One region of the Microbacterium sp. 10L49 genome, then DNA from elsewhere that is predicted to be linked to it. Evidence: riboswitches for the same ligand, from Rfam matches in the RefSeq annotation. Region 1 holds a riboswitch; the other holds the start of a gene.
What was found. Region 1 has a riboswitch for FMN ahead of AC1DCT_RS04165 (6,7-dimethyl-8-ribityllumazine synthase). Riboswitches for the same ligand answer to the same signal wherever they lie in the genome.
Positions count from the first base shown of each region.

Region 2: another riboswitch for FMN. It lies ahead of ribD (bifunctional diaminohydroxyphosphoribosylaminopyrimidine deaminase/5-amino-6-(5-phosphoribosylamino)uracil reductase RibD); the one in region 1 lies ahead of AC1DCT_RS04165 (6,7-dimethyl-8-ribityllumazine synthase).

Region 1 covers NZ_JBFTIW010000001.1:872,551-880,941, forward strand. Annotated here, with positions in the region: gene AC1DCT_RS04155 (ATP-binding protein) at 1-667, shown strand, start outside; gene AC1DCT_RS04160 (response regulator) at 664-1,356, shown strand; FMN riboswitch at 1,476-1,620, shown strand; partial or broken gene AC1DCT_RS04165 (6,7-dimethyl-8-ribityllumazine synthase) at 1,628-2,068, shown strand; gene AC1DCT_RS04170 (FAD-binding oxidoreductase) at 2,186-3,538, opposite strand; gene AC1DCT_RS04175 (FMN reductase) at 3,604-4,248, opposite strand; gene AC1DCT_RS04180 (LLM class flavin-dependent oxidoreductase) at 4,250-5,464, opposite strand; gene efeB (iron uptake transporter deferrochelatase/peroxidase subunit) at 5,649-6,962, opposite strand; gene efeO (iron uptake system protein EfeO) at 6,964-8,196, opposite strand; gene efeU (iron uptake transporter permease EfeU) at 8,193-8,391, opposite strand, start outside.
Region 2 covers NZ_JBFTIW010000004.1:688,179-696,569, reverse strand. Annotated here, with positions in the region: gene AC1DCT_RS16205 (GNAT family N-acetyltransferase) at 1-179, shown strand, start outside; gene AC1DCT_RS16200 (Fpg/Nei family DNA glycosylase) at 259-1,134, shown strand; FMN riboswitch at 1,216-1,365, shown strand; gene ribD (bifunctional diaminohydroxyphosphoribosylaminopyrimidine deaminase/5-amino-6-(5-phosphoribosylamino)uracil reductase RibD) at 1,419-2,516, shown strand; gene AC1DCT_RS16190 (riboflavin synthase) at 2,516-3,196, shown strand; gene ribA (GTP cyclohydrolase II) at 3,193-4,482, shown strand; gene ribH (6,7-dimethyl-8-ribityllumazine synthase) at 4,479-4,952, shown strand; gene AC1DCT_RS16175 (Fe-S protein) at 5,066-5,422, shown strand; gene AC1DCT_RS16170 (hypothetical protein) at 5,577-6,578, shown strand; gene AC1DCT_RS16165 (RNA polymerase sigma factor) at 6,605-7,216, shown strand; gene AC1DCT_RS16160 (hypothetical protein) at 7,203-8,255, shown strand.

The DNA of each region.
Region 1 (8,391 bases):
CGACGTGCGGGAGGCGGTGGCCGGCTACGAGTCGGTGCGCACACTCGGCGAGGCGCTGCGCGCACAGACGCACGAGCACGGCAACCGCCTGCACACGGCGTTGTCGCTCCTGGAACTCGACCGACGCGAGGAGGCGATCGCCCTGCTGTCGGAAACCTCCGCGCAGAGCCAGTCCGTGATCGATCAGATGACGCTGCGGGATGGGGATCCGACGCTCGGCGCACTCCTGCTGGGCAAGGCCTCGCAGGCGAAGGAGCGCGGCGTGCGCTGGCACGTGCACGTGGATCCGGCGGCGCCGCGCGCGGATCTGACCCCCGTCGACGCGGTCGCCCTCGTCGGCAATCTCATCGACAACGCCCTCGACGCCGCGTCTCAGGCGGAGTCCGGCGCCGACCGCTGGGTGCGTGTCGACGTGGCCGCCGCCGACGGCGGAGCCGTCGCGATCACCGTCTCGGACGGAGGCCCCGGCATCCCGGTCGAGCTCCGGGAGCGGATCTTCGAGCACGGCTTCTCCACCAAGCCCAGCGACCGCTCGGGGCGCGGAGTGGGGCTCGCGCTCGTCCGGGACATCGTGACGGCCGCGGGCGGAAGCGTCGAGCTCTCCACCGAGCCCACGGCATTCCGTGTGACGCTGCCCGGCATCGGGCGTGAAGGGAGAACCGCATGATCGGAGTGCTGCTCGTCGACGACGACCCGCTCACACTCGAGCTCCACGCGGCCTACATCGCCCGGCTCGATGGGTTCGAGGTCGTCGGAGAGTGCACCGGCGTGCGGGCGGCGCTCAACGCCCTCTCCGCGGACGCGGGGCGGATCGACCTGGTCCTGCTGGATCTCACGATGCCGGATGGATCGGGCATCGACGTGCTGCGCCGCATCCGCGGTGCCGGCAGTGCGATCGAGGTGATCGCGGTGACCAGCGTGCGTGATGTCGAGGCTGTGCGGCGGATGTCGGCGCTCGGTGTGGCGCAGTACCTGCTCAAGCCCTTCCCGTTCGCGGTCTTCCGCGAGCGTCTGCAGCAGTTCCGCGATCGTCACGAACGCGCGGCCGGTCTCGCCGGCGCCGCCAGCCAGGAGGAGATCGACGCCCTCATCGGAGGTCCGGCGACCGGCACGATCGCCCTGCCGAAGGGGCTCGCCGCCGAGACGCTGCACGCCGTCACCGCAGTGCTGCGCGCGCACGGCGACCTCTCGGCCGGCGAGGCCGCGCCTCTCGTCGGCGTCTCCAGGGTCACTGCGCGCCGATACCTGGAGCACCTCGTCGCGCAGCACGTCGCGATCCGCGCCCCGCGCTACGGCACGCCGGGCCGGCCCGAGACGGCGTACCGCCTGACCGGGGACGCCACCGCGCCGCGCTGAGGCCCGGTGGATCGCCGCTCGGCATTCGAGCCGCGCCCGCGGCCGGCCAGGTCCCGGCCGCCAGGTCCTGCCGCGGAGATGCGGGTGTCCTGGTGGCGCGTCCCACGGTGATAGCGTCGTCGTGTCCTCAGGGCGGGGTGCAAGTCCCCACCGGCGGTGTCGCGGCATGTCCGCGCGAGCCCGCGAACGGTCCCCATGGCGGGGACCGCCGATCCGGTGCGATTCCGGAGCCGACGGTCACAGTCCGGATGAGAGAGGACAGAAGGAGCAGTCCACCATGCCCAGAATCGCCATCGTCGCCGCGCAGTGGCACGCCGAGATCGTCGAGCAGACGGTCTCCGCATTCGTCGAATGTCTCGCGGAGCTCGGCTTCGACGAGGTCGACGTGTTCCGGGTCCCCGGCGCGTTCGAGATCCCCCTGCACGCGAAGCGTCTCGCGCGCACAGGACGCTACCAGGGCATCGCCGCGAGCGCTCTCGTCGTGGACGGCGGGATCTACCGGCACGATTTCGTCGCCGGATCCGTCGTCGACGCCCTCATGCGCGTGCAACTGGAAACGGACGTCCCGGTGTTCTCCGCTGTGCTCACGCCGCACCATTTCCATGAGCACGATGAGCACCAGGACTACTTCCGCCGCCACTTCTCCGTGAAGGGCCGTGAGCTCGCCGAGGCCGTCTCGGCCACGGTGCAGAGCCTCGCCGCGATCGACTGACGACCGCTCGACGCCCGCACCGGGGCCCGACGCGGGTCGGCGTGCGCGCCGAGGCCCCGGCCGTGGCCGACGCCGCCGGGGCGCGGCACAGCTGATCTCTGCGCTGCACAGTGGGCCTCAGCGCGGCAGGCGTCCCTCGTGCAGCACGCCGTCAGGATCCGCGCTCGCTCGGATCGCCCGGAGCCGATCGAGGTCGGCCGCCGTGGCGCACCGCTCGAGCGTCTGACCGGGCGTGAGGAAGGTCGGCACCGTCCGGTCGGCCGCGACCGGGGCGAGCAGTTCGAGGAGGCCCGCGATGCTCGCGTCGCCGGGCTCGGCCGGCGCGCCCGGGAAGTTCGGCACGAGCGCATGCAGAAGCCATGACGCCGAGGCCAGGGAGGCGAAGCCGGACCGCCGTGGTGCGTCGAGGGCGCCCCCCAGCATGCGCAGATCGATCCCGACGATCGGCGACTGCTCGGGCGCCTGGCGGAACTGCACCAGCGCGTCGATCGTGGCATCGTCGAGCCGGTCGAGGGCGAGGGAGGCGCCCCGGCCCGCGGTCGGATCCGTCGGCTCACCCGATGCCGCCGCGAGCCCGGCGGGCGAGGTGGGGCCTGAGGTCTCGCGCTGGACGGCGCCGGCCCGGCGCACGCCCTCCAGGAACGCGTCTGCCGCACCATGGGAGGACAGGGCCTGCACCGTCACGAAGCTCTTTCCGCGGATCTCCTCGGGCAGCATCGGCGCATCCGGCATCCGCATCGAGTTCGTGAACACGTTGAGCGTCGCCGGCGCGGACGCGGCGAGGTCCCGCACGGCGCGGATCACGGCAGCGGAGTCCGCCGCATCGAACGTCAGAGAGGCGCCCCACTGCTCCGGAGCACGAACGAGGTCGATCTCGAGCGCGGTCACGATGCCGACCACGCCGCCGGCGCCGCGGAGCGCCCACATGGCCTCGCGGTCGCTGTCGTCGTCGATGCGCTCGTGCGTACCGTCGGGTCGCAGCACCCACGCCGCGCGCAGGTTGTCGGAGCCGAGTCCGGCGGTGCGGCTGAACCAGGAGTGTCCGCCGCCGAGCGTGTACCCGGCGACCGAGACGACGGGACTCGTGCCCGCGGGGGCCGCCCAGCCGGTGCCTTCCAGGGCGTCCACCACCGCACCCCAGCGCACGCCGCTGCCGACCACCACGACGCCGGCCGCGAGGTCGATGTCGAGCCGGTCGAACGCCGCCGTCCGGACGATCACCGCGCCGGCAAGGTCGCCGGAGGCGCCATGTCCGCTGGGTTGCACGGCGATCGGCGTTCCGGCCTCGTGCGCGGCGGCGAGGATCCTGCGCAGATCGTCGAGACCCGCAGGCGTCGCCACCGCGGCCGGAAGCTGGTCTATCGAGAGGTTCCATGGACGGCGAGCCGCATCGAATCCATCGTCTCCGGCGCGCAGGAGGGAGCCGTCGAGCTCGCTGAGAAGGGCGTCGAACGCAGTGAGAAGGGGCATGACGCCACCGTACGATGTCCCACGGACATTCGTCGGCGGCGTCATGCCCCGATGCGCTGGAGCGGCTACTCCCCCGCGAGGCCTCCGAGCAGATGACCGAAGGAGCGGCCTTCGCCGAGGTAGTTGCCCGGGTCGAACGGATCCTTGTCGGCCGCCGGCTCCCGGCGGGCCATCGCCTCGGCGAGCTCGCGCGCCCCGCGCTCGACGCGCGTGCTGAGCGGCGCGATCTCGTCGGCCTTCGCACCCCAGTCGCTCGACGCCGCGAACACCCCGGTGGGCACCGGCTCGGCGTGCAGGTAGGTGAACAGCGGACGGATCGCGTAGTCGATCGCGAGCGAGTGCCGTGCCGTGCCCGCGTTCGCGCCGATCAGGACGGGCTTGCCGGTGAGCGCATCCGGATCCAGCACGTCGATGAACGACTTGAACAGACCGGAGTAACTCGTCGAGAAGATCGGCGTCACGGCGATCACGCCGTCGGCCGAGATCACCGTGTTGATCGCCGAGTCCAGCGCCGGCGGCGCGAACCCCGTGAGCAGGTTGTTCGTGATGTCGTGCGCGAGATCGCGCAGCTCGATCACGTCGACGCTGACCTCGGAGCCGAGCTCGGTGAGCCGGTGCGCGGTCTCCGCCGCGAGGCGGTCGGCGAGCATCCGCGTGGAGGACGGGTTGCTGAGCCCCGCGGAGATCACCGCGATGCGACGCGCGCCCATCTCAGTTCGCCCCCTTCGTGGCCGCTGCGCCGAAGGAGGAGCCGGCGGCGGCCGGAACCGCGCCGCCGTCCTGGTAGGGCGAGCCGGCGGTCAGGTTGTCACCGCGGTTCGCGCCGGGGCGCGCCTCGCGCGACGGCCCGTCGCCGTACACGGCCTTGACCCGGGCGGCGTGGGTCGGAGCGTCCGGCACGGTGGCGGGGCGGTTCTGCGCGAGCTCCTTGCGGAGCACCGGCACGACCTCGCCGCCCAGGATGTCGAGCTGCTCGAGCACGACCTTGAGCGGGAGCCCCGCGTGGTCCATGAGGAAGAGCTGGCGCTGGTAGTCGCCGTAGTGCTCGCGCATCGCGGCATAGCGGTCGATGACCTGCTGCGGAGAGCCGACCGTGAGCGGCGTCATCTCGGTGAAGTCCTCCATCGACGGGCCGTGGCCGTACACCGGCGCGTTGTCGAAGTAGGGACGGAACTCGTCCACCGCGTCCTGCGAATTCGCCCGCATGAACACCTGTCCGCCGAGGCCGACGATCGCCTGCTCCGGCGTGCCGTGACCGTAATGCGCGTAGCGCTGGCGGTACAGCTCGATGAGGCGCTGGTAGTGCTCCTTGGGCCAGAAGATGTTGTTCGCGAAGAAGCCGTCGCCGTAGTAGGCGGCCTGCTCGGCGATCTCCGGCGTGCGGATGGAGCCGTGCCAGACGAACGGCGCGACGCCGTCGAGCGGGCGCGGGGTGGAGGTGAAGCCCTGCAGCGAGGTGCGGAACTTGCCCTCCCAGTCCACGACGTCCTTGGTCCACAGCTCGTGCAGCAGGGCGTAGTTCTCGATCGCGAGCGGCAGGCCCTGACGGATGTCCTTGCCGAACCAGGGGTAGACCGGGCCGGTGTTGCCGCGGCCCATCATGAGGTCCATACGACCGCCGGAGACGTGCTGCAGCATCGCGTAGTCCTCGGCGATCTTCACCGGGTCGTTCGTCGTGATGAGCGTCGTGGAGGTCGAGACGATGAGACGCTCGGTCTGCGCGGCGAGCGCCGCGAGGAAGGTCGTCGGGCTCGACGACCAGAACGGCGGGTTGTGGTGCTCGCCGATCGCGAAGACGTCGAGGCCGACCTCTTCCGCGTGCTTGGCGATCGTGAGCGTGTTCTGGATCCGCTCACGCTCGCTCGGCGTCTCGCCCGTCACCGGGTTCCGGGTGATGTCGCTGACCGACATGAGGCCGAACTGCATGCCCGACCAGGTGCTCGACTCGCTCACTGCGCTCTCCTTCAGATTTCTATTCACTTGAATATATCTGGTGAAACACCCGCCTGCGAGAAGTATTCCCGGGATCCACGAGATCGGCCAGGGCGGCTGCGAACGCAGGAGCGCCCGCCCGGTGCAGGACGAGCGCTCCGTACGAACAGCGCGCAGGTCAGGCGAACAGCTCGGACCCGACGTACGAGCCCTTGTGCGCCCCGGCCGGGATCGCCCAGATGCCGGATCCGATGTGCTTGATGTACTCGCTCATGAGGTCGGTCGACAGCCTCTTCTGGAGGGCGACGAACTGCTCCGGCGAGCGCTGGTAGGAGAGGAAGAACAGGCCGGCATCGAGACGGCCCAGCTCGTTGTTGCCGTCGACGTAGTTGTAGCCGCGGCGCAGGATGCGGATGCCGTCGTTGACCGTGGGGTGCGCGAGTCGCACATGGGAATGCTCGTCGATGCGACCGCCATGGAACGACGGCTCGGCGAACTCGCCTCCACCCGACAGCGGCGCACCGCTGCCCTTCGCCCGGCCGATGGTGCGGTCCTGCTCGGCCAAGCGCAGACGGTCCCAGGTCTCGATGAGCATCGCGATCTTGCGTGCGACGAGATACGAGCCTCCGGCCATCCAGGCGGGCTCGTCCGTCTCCGATACCCAGACGTGCTCGGCGAGAGCCTCGGTGTCGTCGGCGAGGATGTTCGCGGTGCCGTCTTTGTATCCGAAGAGGTTGCGCGGGGTCTGCTGGTCCGCGGCGGTGCGCGACGTGCGACCGAAGCCGAGCTGCGACCAGCGCAGCCTGGCGCGGCCGAACGCGATCCGGCTGAGGTTGCGCACGGCGTGCACCGCGACCTGAGGATCGTCGGCACAGGCCTGGATGCAGAGGTCACCACCCGTATAGCCGGCATCGAGGGCGTCGCCGACGAACGCCGGCAGATCGGCGAGCACGGACGGACGCCGATCGGCGATGCCGAACCTGTCCCCCTCCGCGAGGAAGAGGGACGGCCCGAGCCCGAAAGTGATCGTGAGGCCCGCCGCCGTGAGCCCCTGCGCCTCGCCGGTGTCGTCCGGCGGCGCCTCCGGGGAGCCCCCGACGGCACCCGAGGCGCTGACATCGAGACCCTTCGCCAGCCGGGACGCGGCGTAGCTCCAGTCCTGCAGCAGTGAGATGAGATCGTCGCTGCTCGCACGCGGCATCATGTCGAAGCTCGCGAAGTGCAGATGCTCCTGCACGCGGGTGGTGATCCCGGCCTGGTGAGCCCCCTCGAACGCGTACTCGTCGACGGGAGCGGATCCGCCGAGCACCCCAGTCGCGGCGACAGCCGCCGCACCGCCGGCACCGACGGCGATGCCGGCGACGCCGCTGCCGAGCGCCCAGCCGATCAGCCCGCGGCGGCTGATGCCGGTGCGCGCGTCGGTGGTCGACGACCCTTCCGGCACCGCGTCGGCGGGGCGAGCGGATCCTTCCGAGGACTCAGGGACCGTCATGTCAGCCGAGGATCGTGCTGGTGAGCTTGGAGAGCGGCTCGGCGAGCGCGTTCAGCAGGTCGGTGAGGTCGCGCTTCTGGGTCTCGGTGACCGTCGAGTACGCCGCGAAGCCGTCCTTCAGCGAGCCGTGCACCGCGAGTTCGGCCTCCAGCGCGGAGAATCCGCGATCGATCTGCTCCACGAGCTTCTTGCCCTCGGAGCCCTTGCTCTCGGCGAACTCGCGCACGACGGAGAAGGCCATCTTGGATCCCTCGACGTTCGCGGCGAAGTCGGAGAGGTCCGTGCCGGACCACCAGTCCTCCTCGCCCGTGATCTTGCCGTTGGCGACCTCGTCAAGGAGCGAGATCGCGCCGTTGGAGATGCCGGCGATGCCCTTGGACTCGAGGTCCTTCACGAAGGCGTCGGAGTGGACGTGGTCGTAGAGCTCCTGCAGGTCGGCGAGGAGCTTGTCGGCGAAGGTCGCGCGCTCGGCAGGCGTCGAGGGCGCCCAGTCAAGGCTCGCCGGGGTGGTGCCGTCAGAGTTCATCGCGCCCGCGGCCGGAGCCCACAGGTCCTTCTCGATGCGGTGGAAGCCGGTCCAGTCGATGCCCTCGGCCTTGGCGTCGAGCTCGCGGAAGTCCAGGCGCGGGTCGAGCGTGCCCAGCTGCTCCGCGATGGGCTCGATGCGCTCGTAGTAGGCGCGCACGGTCGAGAACTGGGCCTTCGCTGCCGCGTCGTCACCGCCACGGTACGCGTCGGCGAAGGTCTTCGCTGCTGGCAGGAACTGGTCGACCTGATCCTTCACGTACGAGGCGTACTGCGTGAGCGCCTTCTGCTTCTGCGCGGCGTCGCCGCCGGTCTCCGCGACCTTCTCGCCGCTGACGGAGAACGCGGTCTTGCCGACACCGGCACCGATCATCCCCGGCTTGCACACCGTGAAGTACTCGCCCGGCTGAGCGACGACGGTGAGAGTGCGCGAGGCGCCCGGCGCCACGTTCTCGACCTCGCCGACGATCCGCACGCCGTCATGGGCCAGCAGATAGAACTCGGTCACCTCATCGCCCTTGTTGCTCACGTCGAAGGCGAGCGTTCCGCTGGTCGCAGTGCCGGCCGAGACGCTGCACGCGTCCGCCGTGGACGCGACGGTCAGGCGTCCGCTCGCGGCGACGTCGGACTTGGCGACGCACCCGGTGAGGGCGAGGCCGAGGGCGGCGACGGCGCCGAGGACGGCGATCGGTCGGCGGGCGATGGTCATGAGGCTCCTTCAGGAGTGGGCGAGACGGTCGTGGCTGCGGCACGGGTGGCCGCCGACTCGGTCTTGACGGGCGTGGCGGAGACGACGGCAGGCGTGGAGGAGGAGCGGGTCGTGCCCGGCGCCGTGCGGCGCAGCCCGCGCACGAACAGCGTGCCGACGATCGCGATGTACAGCACCCAGGCGATGACCTGGAGC
Region 2 (8,391 bases), on a different contig from region 1:
GGCGCGCCGTGGTCGGCAACGTGCCGTCGGCGCGGAGCGCCCGGGCGCTCGGGTTCCGCTACGAAGGCCTCCTGCGGCAGGGGCTGCCGGGGCCGCGAGGGCGGGACGATGGATGGAGCGGCGCACTGCTGCGCACCGACGACCGCGCTCCCGTGGACTGGCCGATCGACCTCGGCTGAGCCCTCCCCTGAGCGCGTCGGCGACCGTCATCCGGACCGCCCTGCCCCCGATGTCGCACCGGGGTGGCAGGATGATCCCATGCCGGAGATGCCTGAGGTGCAGGGGCTGGTCGACTTCCTCGCGGAGCGCGCGGTCGGGCTCACCATCACCCGCGCCTCGGTGTCGGCGATCGCGGCGCTGAAGACCTTCGACCCGCCCGTGACCGCACTGGCGGGGTCACAGATCGACGGTGCAGCACGCCACGGAAAATTCGTGGATCTGACGCTGAAGAGCGACACCGAACCGCACCTGCACCTCGTCTTCCACCTCGCCAAGGCCGGATGGCTGCGCTGGTACGACGCCCTCCCCACCACGCTGATCCGCCCGGGCAAGTCGCCGATCGCGTTGCGGATCGCGTTCGACGACGGCAGCGGCTTCGACCTCACCGAGGCGGGCACGAAGAAGTCCCTTGCCGTGTACGTCGTCCGCGATCCGGCCGACGTTCCCGGCATCGCACGACTGGGGCCTGATCCGTTGGATCCGTCCTTCACCCGCGACGTCTTCGCGGCGCTGCTCGAGGGCCGGCGCACGCAGATCAAGGGCCTGTTGCGGGACCAGGCGGTGATCGGCGGCATCGGCAACGCCTACTCGGACGAGATCCTGCATGTTGCTCGGATGTCGCCGTACGCGCCCGCCGGCGGTCTTGACAAGGCAGAGGTCACCGGACTGTACGACGCGATGCAGTCGACGTTGCGTGAGGCCGTGGCAGAGGCGAGCGGCAAGCCGCCCGCCGAACTCAAGGACGCGAAACGACGAGGGATGCAGGTGCACGCCCGCAGGGGGGAACCCTGCCCGGTGTGCGGCGACACGGTGCGCAGTGTGTTCTTCGCCGACAGATCGCTGGAGTACTGCCCCACCTGCCAGACCGGCGGCAAGGTGCTCGCGGACCGTCGGCTGTCGCGGCTGCTGAAGTGAGCCGGAACGACATGGGGAGTCACAGATGCATCCGCCGGAATGAAACCGGCATCCGCGCGTTGACTAAGCTGAGAGCAACACAACGTGCTCCGGGGTCGGTGAGAATCCGAACCGGCGGTGACAGTCCGCGAACCGAGGATCCGACACGGATCCGAGGCCGATCCGGTGCAATTCCGGGACCGACGGTGATGCGAGCGAAGGCTCGCGAGTCCGGATGAGAGGCAGCACGCACGATCGACGTGCGCCCCGACCCCGGTGATCTGGACCAGGATGAAGAAGGCGACATGACGGCGACAGCGGCGGAGCGGGCGGCGATGACGCACGCGCTCGAGATCGCGCGCCGCGGACCGCGCGGGCTGAACCCGCAGGTCGGCGCCGTGATCCTCTCCCCCACCGGCGACGTGCTCGCCGAGGGCTGGCACCGTGGTGCGGGAACCCCGCACGCCGAGGTCGATGCGCTCTCGAAGCTCGCACCGGCCCAGCTCCGCGGCGCGACCGCCGTGGTGACGCTCGAACCGTGCAATCACACCGGCCGCACCGGTCCGTGCGCCCAGGCACTCATCGACGCCGGCGTGGCCCGCGTCGTCTACGCGCTCGACGATCCTGGCGTGCGATCCGGCGGCGGCGCGGAGCGGATGCGCGCCGCCGGCCTCGACGTCGTCGCCGGTGAGCAGGCCGACGCCGCCGAGGCTCTGATCGGCGACTGGCTCACGGTGCAGCGCCTCGGCCGTCCGCATGTGACGGTGAAGTGGGCGCAGAGCCTGGACGGCCGCGCCGCCGCGGCGGACGGATCCAGCCAATGGATCACCGGCCCCGCGGCCCGCGCCGACGTGCACCGCCGTCGTGCCGCGGCCGACGCGATCATCGTGGGCACCGGCACGGTGCTGGCCGACGACCCTGCCCTCACCGCCCGCGACGGCGATGCCCTGCTCCCCCGCCAGCCCGTCCCCGTGGTCATCGGCGCGAGGGAGACTCCCGCCGAGGCCGCCGTGCGCCGCCATCCGCACGCGCCGCTGTTCTACACCGAGCACGACCTCACCACGATCCTCGCGGATCTCCGCGATCGTGGGATCCAGCGCGTCTTCGTGGAAGGCGGGCCGACCCTGGCCAGTGCGTTCCTCGCCGAAGGGCTGATGGACGAGGTCCTGGCCTACCTGGCCCCCGTGCTGATCGGCGGACCGAAGCTGGCCCTCGGCGACATCGGCGTGTCCTCGATCGGTGAAGCCCGGCGCCTGGTCGTCGATGAGTGGCTGCCGCTCGGCCCGGATCTGCTGGCGATCGCCCGGCCGGCCGCCGCCGAAAACGACGCGACGGTGAACGCCGTCCCCGCAGACGAGAACACCTCCCGGAACGACCCCTCCCGGAGCGAAGGAGAAGCCTGATGTTCACCGGAATCATCGAGGAGATCGGCGAGATCACTGCGATCACGCCCGCCGGCGACGGCTGGCGCCTGACCGTGCGCGCCCCGAAGGCCGCGTCCGACGCGGTGCACGGCGAGTCCATCGCCGTGAGCGGCGTGTGCCTCACCGTGGTCGGATCCACCTCCGACACCTTCGACACCGACGTCATGAAGCAGACGCTCGATGTCGCCGCGATCGGCAGCGCGACGGTGGGCACGCGGGTGAACATCGAGAAGGCGATGCCGGTCGGCGCCCGCCTCGGCGGCCACATCGTGCAGGGCCACGTCGACGGCGTCGGTGAAGTGCTCGAGGTGCGGCCCGGTGCACAGTGGAGCGTGCTGCGCATCTCGCTGCCGCACGACCTCGCCCCGCTCGTCGTGGACAAGGGATCCATCTCGGTCGACGGCACATCGCTGACCGTGAGCGCAGTCAGCGAGCCCCCTTCGACAGGCTCAGGGACCGATTCAACCCCACAGGACTGGTTCGAGGTTTCGCTCATCCCCGAGACCCTCGCGGCGACCACGCTCGGATCCCGCGCCGTCGGCGACCGGGTGAACCTGGAGACCGACATCCTCGCCCGGCACGTCGAGCGGCTGCTCGCGTTCCGTGCCGCAGACGCCGGCGCCGACCGCGCCGCCACACCGGAAGGAGGCTCGCGATGAGCCTTTCCACGATCGCCGAGGCGCTGGAGTCGCTCCGCGCCGGCCGCCCCGTGCTCGTCGCGGATGACGAGAACCGCGAGAACGAAGGCGACGTCATCCTCTCGGCCGAGCTCGCGACCCCCGAGTGGATCGCATGGACCGTGCGCTGGACCTCCGGGTACCTGTGCGCACCCATGCCCGCCGACATCGCCGACGCGCTGAACCTGCCCCCGATGGTCGAGGCCAACGAGGACGCGCGCAGCACCGCGTACACGATCAGCGTCGACGCAGCCTCCGGCGTCACCACCGGCATCAGCGCCGCCGACCGTGCCCGCACTTTGAACGTGCTGGCCGACGCGGCGTCCCTGCCGAACGACCTCATCCGTCCGGGGCACGTGCTGCCCCTGCGTGCGGTCGACGGCGGGGTGCGCCAGCGCGGCGGACACACCGAGGCGGCCGTCGAGCTGATGCGGCTGGCCGGTCTGCGCCCGGTCGGCGCGATCGCTGAGGTCGTCGCCGAGGACGGCAGCATGATGCGTCTGCCCGGACTGATGGAGCTCGGCGAGCGCGACGGGATCCCCGTGATCACGATCGAGCAGCTGATCGCGCATCTCAACGAGGTCGACCCACGGGACGAGGCCGACTGCGTCGCCAACAACACCCGTCGCCGGGTGAGCCTGCGCGCCGACGCCACCGTGCCCACGACGCACGGCGTGTTCCGTTTCCTCGCCTACAAGGACCGCATCACCGGCACCGACCACATCGCGGTCGTCTCGGGCGAGCCGACGGAGACGGCGCTGGTGCGGGTGCACTCGGAGTGCCTGACGGGCGAGGCGTTCGGATCCCTCAAGTGCGAATGCGGCCCGCAGCTGGAGGCGGCCCTCGACGCGATCGAGCAGGAGGGTGGCATCGTCATCTACATGCGAGGCCACGAGGGACGCGGCATCGGCCTGATCAACAAGCTGCGCGCGTACGCCCTGCAGGAGGAGGGCCTCGACACGGTCGATGCCAACCTCGCGCTGGGCCTCCCCGCCGACGCCCGCGACTACGCCGCGGCGGCCGGGATCCTCACCGACCTCGGTGTGAGGAAGGTGCGCCTTCTGACGAACAACACGGACAAGGTCGCGCAGCTGCGCGAACTGGGGCTCGATGTCATCGAGCAGGTGCCGCTGATCGTCGGAGTCGGCCCCAACAACCACCAGTACCTCGAGACCAAGCGCGACCGCATGGGCCACATCATCGGCGAGTCCGAGCTCGCCGCCGCCCTGGCCGCCAATGGTGCGGAGAACGGAAGGGACGACGAATGAGCGGCGCAGGAGCACCCACCACCGGCGGAATCGACGCGACCGGGCTCAATGTCGTGATCGTCGCCGGCACCTGGCACGAGACGATCACGGACGGCCTCATCGCGGGTGCCCAGCGCGTGCTCGAGGAGACAGGGGCGAACCACCGTCTGGTGCGCGTCCCCGGCTCATTCGAACTGGCCGTGGCCGCGCAGGCCGCCTTCGCGGGCGGTGCGGACGCGGTGGTCGCGCTCGGCGTGATCATCCGCGGCGGCACCCCGCACTTCGAGTACGTCTCGGCGGCCACCACCGATGGCCTCACTCGGGTCGCGCTCGACGCCGGCAAGCCCGTCGGCTTCGGCGTGCTGACGCTGGACGATGAGCAGCAGGGTCTGGAGCGTGCCGGCCTCGAGGACTCGAAGGAGGACAAGGGCGCAGAGGCGGCCGACGCCGCCTTGCGCACCGCTCAGGTCATCCGGTCGTTGCGGGGCTGATCGCCGCGACACGGAACGCCCACGGCATCCACACTCGGACGACTGCTCTGGCTGAACGCGCGATGAGGTGCGCCTTCCTGGTGCCGGAGCGATCCCAGGCCTAGCCTGAGGTCATGGAAACCCTGCGCCACATCGTGCTGTTCGTCCATCTGATCGGCTTCGCGACGCTGTTCGGCGCATGGGCCGTGCAGGCCTTCGGCGGCAAGAAGCAGATGACCGGCCTGATGAACACCGGTCTCGCGATCGCCGGCGTCGCCGGGCTCGTGCTCGCCGCCCCGTGGGGACTGCCCGAGGGCGTGGGCATGAACTACGCCAAGATCGGCACCAAGCTCGTGATCCTGCTGATCATCGGCGCGTTGATCGGCATCGGCTCGGCCCGGCAGAAGCGCGGCCAGGCCGTCCCGCCGGCGATGTTCTGGCTCGTCGGCATCCTGACCGCCGCGAACGCCGGTATCGCCGCCATCTGGTGACGCCGCGCTGACCTCCTGACAGCCATCGAGAACGCGGGATCCGAGCCGTCGGGTCCCGCGTTCTCGCGTTTCCGGATCCGCGATGTCAGGATCCGGCCCGCGGACCAACCTCTACGGTGAGAGTCGAGAACGGCTCGGGAAGAGAGGGCTCCGCATGACCCGAATCGCGACGAAGCGTCACCGCCGCACGATCACCGTCCTCGCCGTCGCCGCGCTGGTCGCGCCGATCGCGGGGTGCGCGACGCCCCCCGCGAGCGCGAACGGGCCGGTGCCCGATCTCCCGGAGAAGGACATCACGCACTGGGTGATGCCGACCGATCAGTTCACATCGCCCACGCTCGACCACCTGCCGAACTACGCATCGAACCGGCAGATGGAGACGTGCATGACCATGGAGGGTTTCACATGGCCGATTCCCGTCGAGCCGACCGATGACGCGAGTTATCTCGCGTTCCCGAAGAACTTGTCCTCGTTCCCCGCACTCACCGTGGACGTTGCAAGGCAGTACGGGTATCGGGCCAACTACATGCCGGGGGTCTGGCTGCCCGACGGCCGCAAGAACTTTACGAAACTGAATCGGATCGCGGAATCCCAGCCCGGGTTCGAGCCGGTCTTCCATGCCTGTCTCGCTAGCAGCCGGAAGGTTTTCGACGATACGAAGGCCGGTGACATCTACAACACCTTCAACATGTGGCGCAGCGAGGCGGAGAAGGGCATCAATCAAGATTCGGCTGTGCGGAAGTCCGGTGCGACATGGAAGCGGTGTCTCGCCGATGCCGGGTATCAGGTCGACATCTCGGCGCCATATGGCGAGGGCGACGCGATGCCTACACAGAAGCTCGGCGAGGAGATCGGGCTGTACACGCCGCAGCCGACGAGGCCGCCGCGGATGGACGGTGGCACCTGGGGCGACACCGAAGCGGATCCGGATTCGGAGCGGCCCGCGCCGACGCCCGCGGAGTTCGATCTTGCCATCGCGGATGCGACCTGCCGCGAGTCCAGCGGATGGACCAAGGCAGTCTACGACGCGATGTGGAACGCCAATGTCGAGGTCGTCCGCAACCATGCTGACCAACTTCGAAAGATGAAGACCGAGGGTGACGCGCTTATCGCCCAGGCCCGGCAGATCATCGCCGACAACCCGCCGCTGCACTGATCCGGATCCGACGGGAACTCCCAAACATGCATGCGAATCCTCCGGGCGCAGTTCCTCCGGGAACCCCGGCCGTCGCGCGTCGGGCCGCCTTCGAGGCGCTCTTCGCCGAGCACCACACAGCGGTGCTGCGCTATGTCGAACGACGCGTCGACGACCGCGAACACGCCAGAGAACTGACGATGGACTGCTTCGAGATCGCCTGGCGACGGTTCGACGAGCGCGAGCCGTACCGCCGGCCCTGGTTGCTGCAGACCGCACGAAACCTCGTCGGCGACGCGTATCGCAAGCGCGACCGCGAGCGCGAGGGCCTGCGGGATCTCGCCACCGCGGCACGGCCGAGCGACGACCTCGCGCACCTGGAGCTGCGCCACGCGCTGTCCCTGTTGCGCCGCGGCGACCGCGAGGTGCTCGAGCTCCACTACTGGGACGGCCTCAGCGCCGACGAGATCGCCGAGGTCGTCGGCTGTCGCACGGCGACTGCCTGGAAGCGGCTGAGCCGCGCACGGGCGGCCCTGCGGATCCTCCTGCAGGAGCCCGCGGCGGTTCCCCCGCCACGGTTGGATCGGGATCCCGGATCCGACCGAAGACCATCCGCACCGACGCCCGGGGAAGGGGTGATGACGTATGCCGCTGACTGACGACCTGCTCGAAATACTGATCCGCGAGGCGGATCCTGCATCGACGCCGATCGGCCTCGAGCCGACCGCCGCGGACTGGGCCCGCCTGCGTCTGATGCTCGAGGACGCCACCCAGACGTCTCCCACGGGCTCGCCGCGGCGGGCAACCATCGGCGACCGTGTCGCGGCACTGCGCCGGCGCGCCCGTGCTTCCCTTCCCCTCCGGATCGCGCTGCGCGCCGCGTGGGCGGTCCCGGCGCTCGCCGCCGTCCTCGCGATCGGGCTCGCCATCGGACCGCTGACCGCTGCGCCCGCTTACGCGGTCACGCCGCCCGCGCTCGTGGCGCAGCCGATCACCCAGACCGCGGACGAGGTGCTCGCGACGTCGATCGCCGCGCTGCAAGCGGCACAGGAACGCACCGCTACGCGCGACGCCCTGGTGGTGCGCTGGGCGATGCGCGACGATGGCAAGCCCGATCCGGTGATCGTGCCGGAGTGGCAGGAATGGGTGTGGGATGCGGATGGCACCGGCCATCTCGAGTCGCGGACCGGCGCGCCTTACTCCGTCACGAAGGACGGCACGATCGTCCCGCCCGCCGGGGAAGCTCCGAAGGAGGGTTCGCCCCTGCCGGGCACCGGGCATCACAGTTCCAACCTCTTCTTCGCCGAACCTCCCTCTGACGCGGCGGGCCTGAGGGCCTACATCGAGGATCGGGTCGGGCCGTCCGGGAGCGCCGACGCGCTCGCGATCTGGGGTGTCGTGAGCTCGATCCGGGACAGCTGGGCGCTGAGCCCGGCGCAGCAGGCCGCGGCGCTGCAACTGGTGCGCGACGCGGGCGGTGTCAGCGTGCTGGGTTCGGTGACGGACCGACTCGGCCGCCCGGGAATCGCTCTGAAGATCGCCTCGACGAAGCGACCGCAGTTCACCGCGACTCTGGTGCTCGACACGTCGACGCACGAGATCATCGCCGCCGACACCATCTACGCGGGCGGGTCCACGATGAAGCTGAAGGTCGCGCCCGGATCGGTGATCGAATACAAGGCCTGGCTGTCGCACTGACAGGCGCATCTCCGATCCGGTCGGAGGGGACCCGACCGGATCCGACGCGTGTCGCCGTCACACTCCGCCGTGCTCGCGTGTCCACCTGTGGATTCGCTGAATGCCGGGCGTAGACTCCCCGGTGCTCGCCGCACGT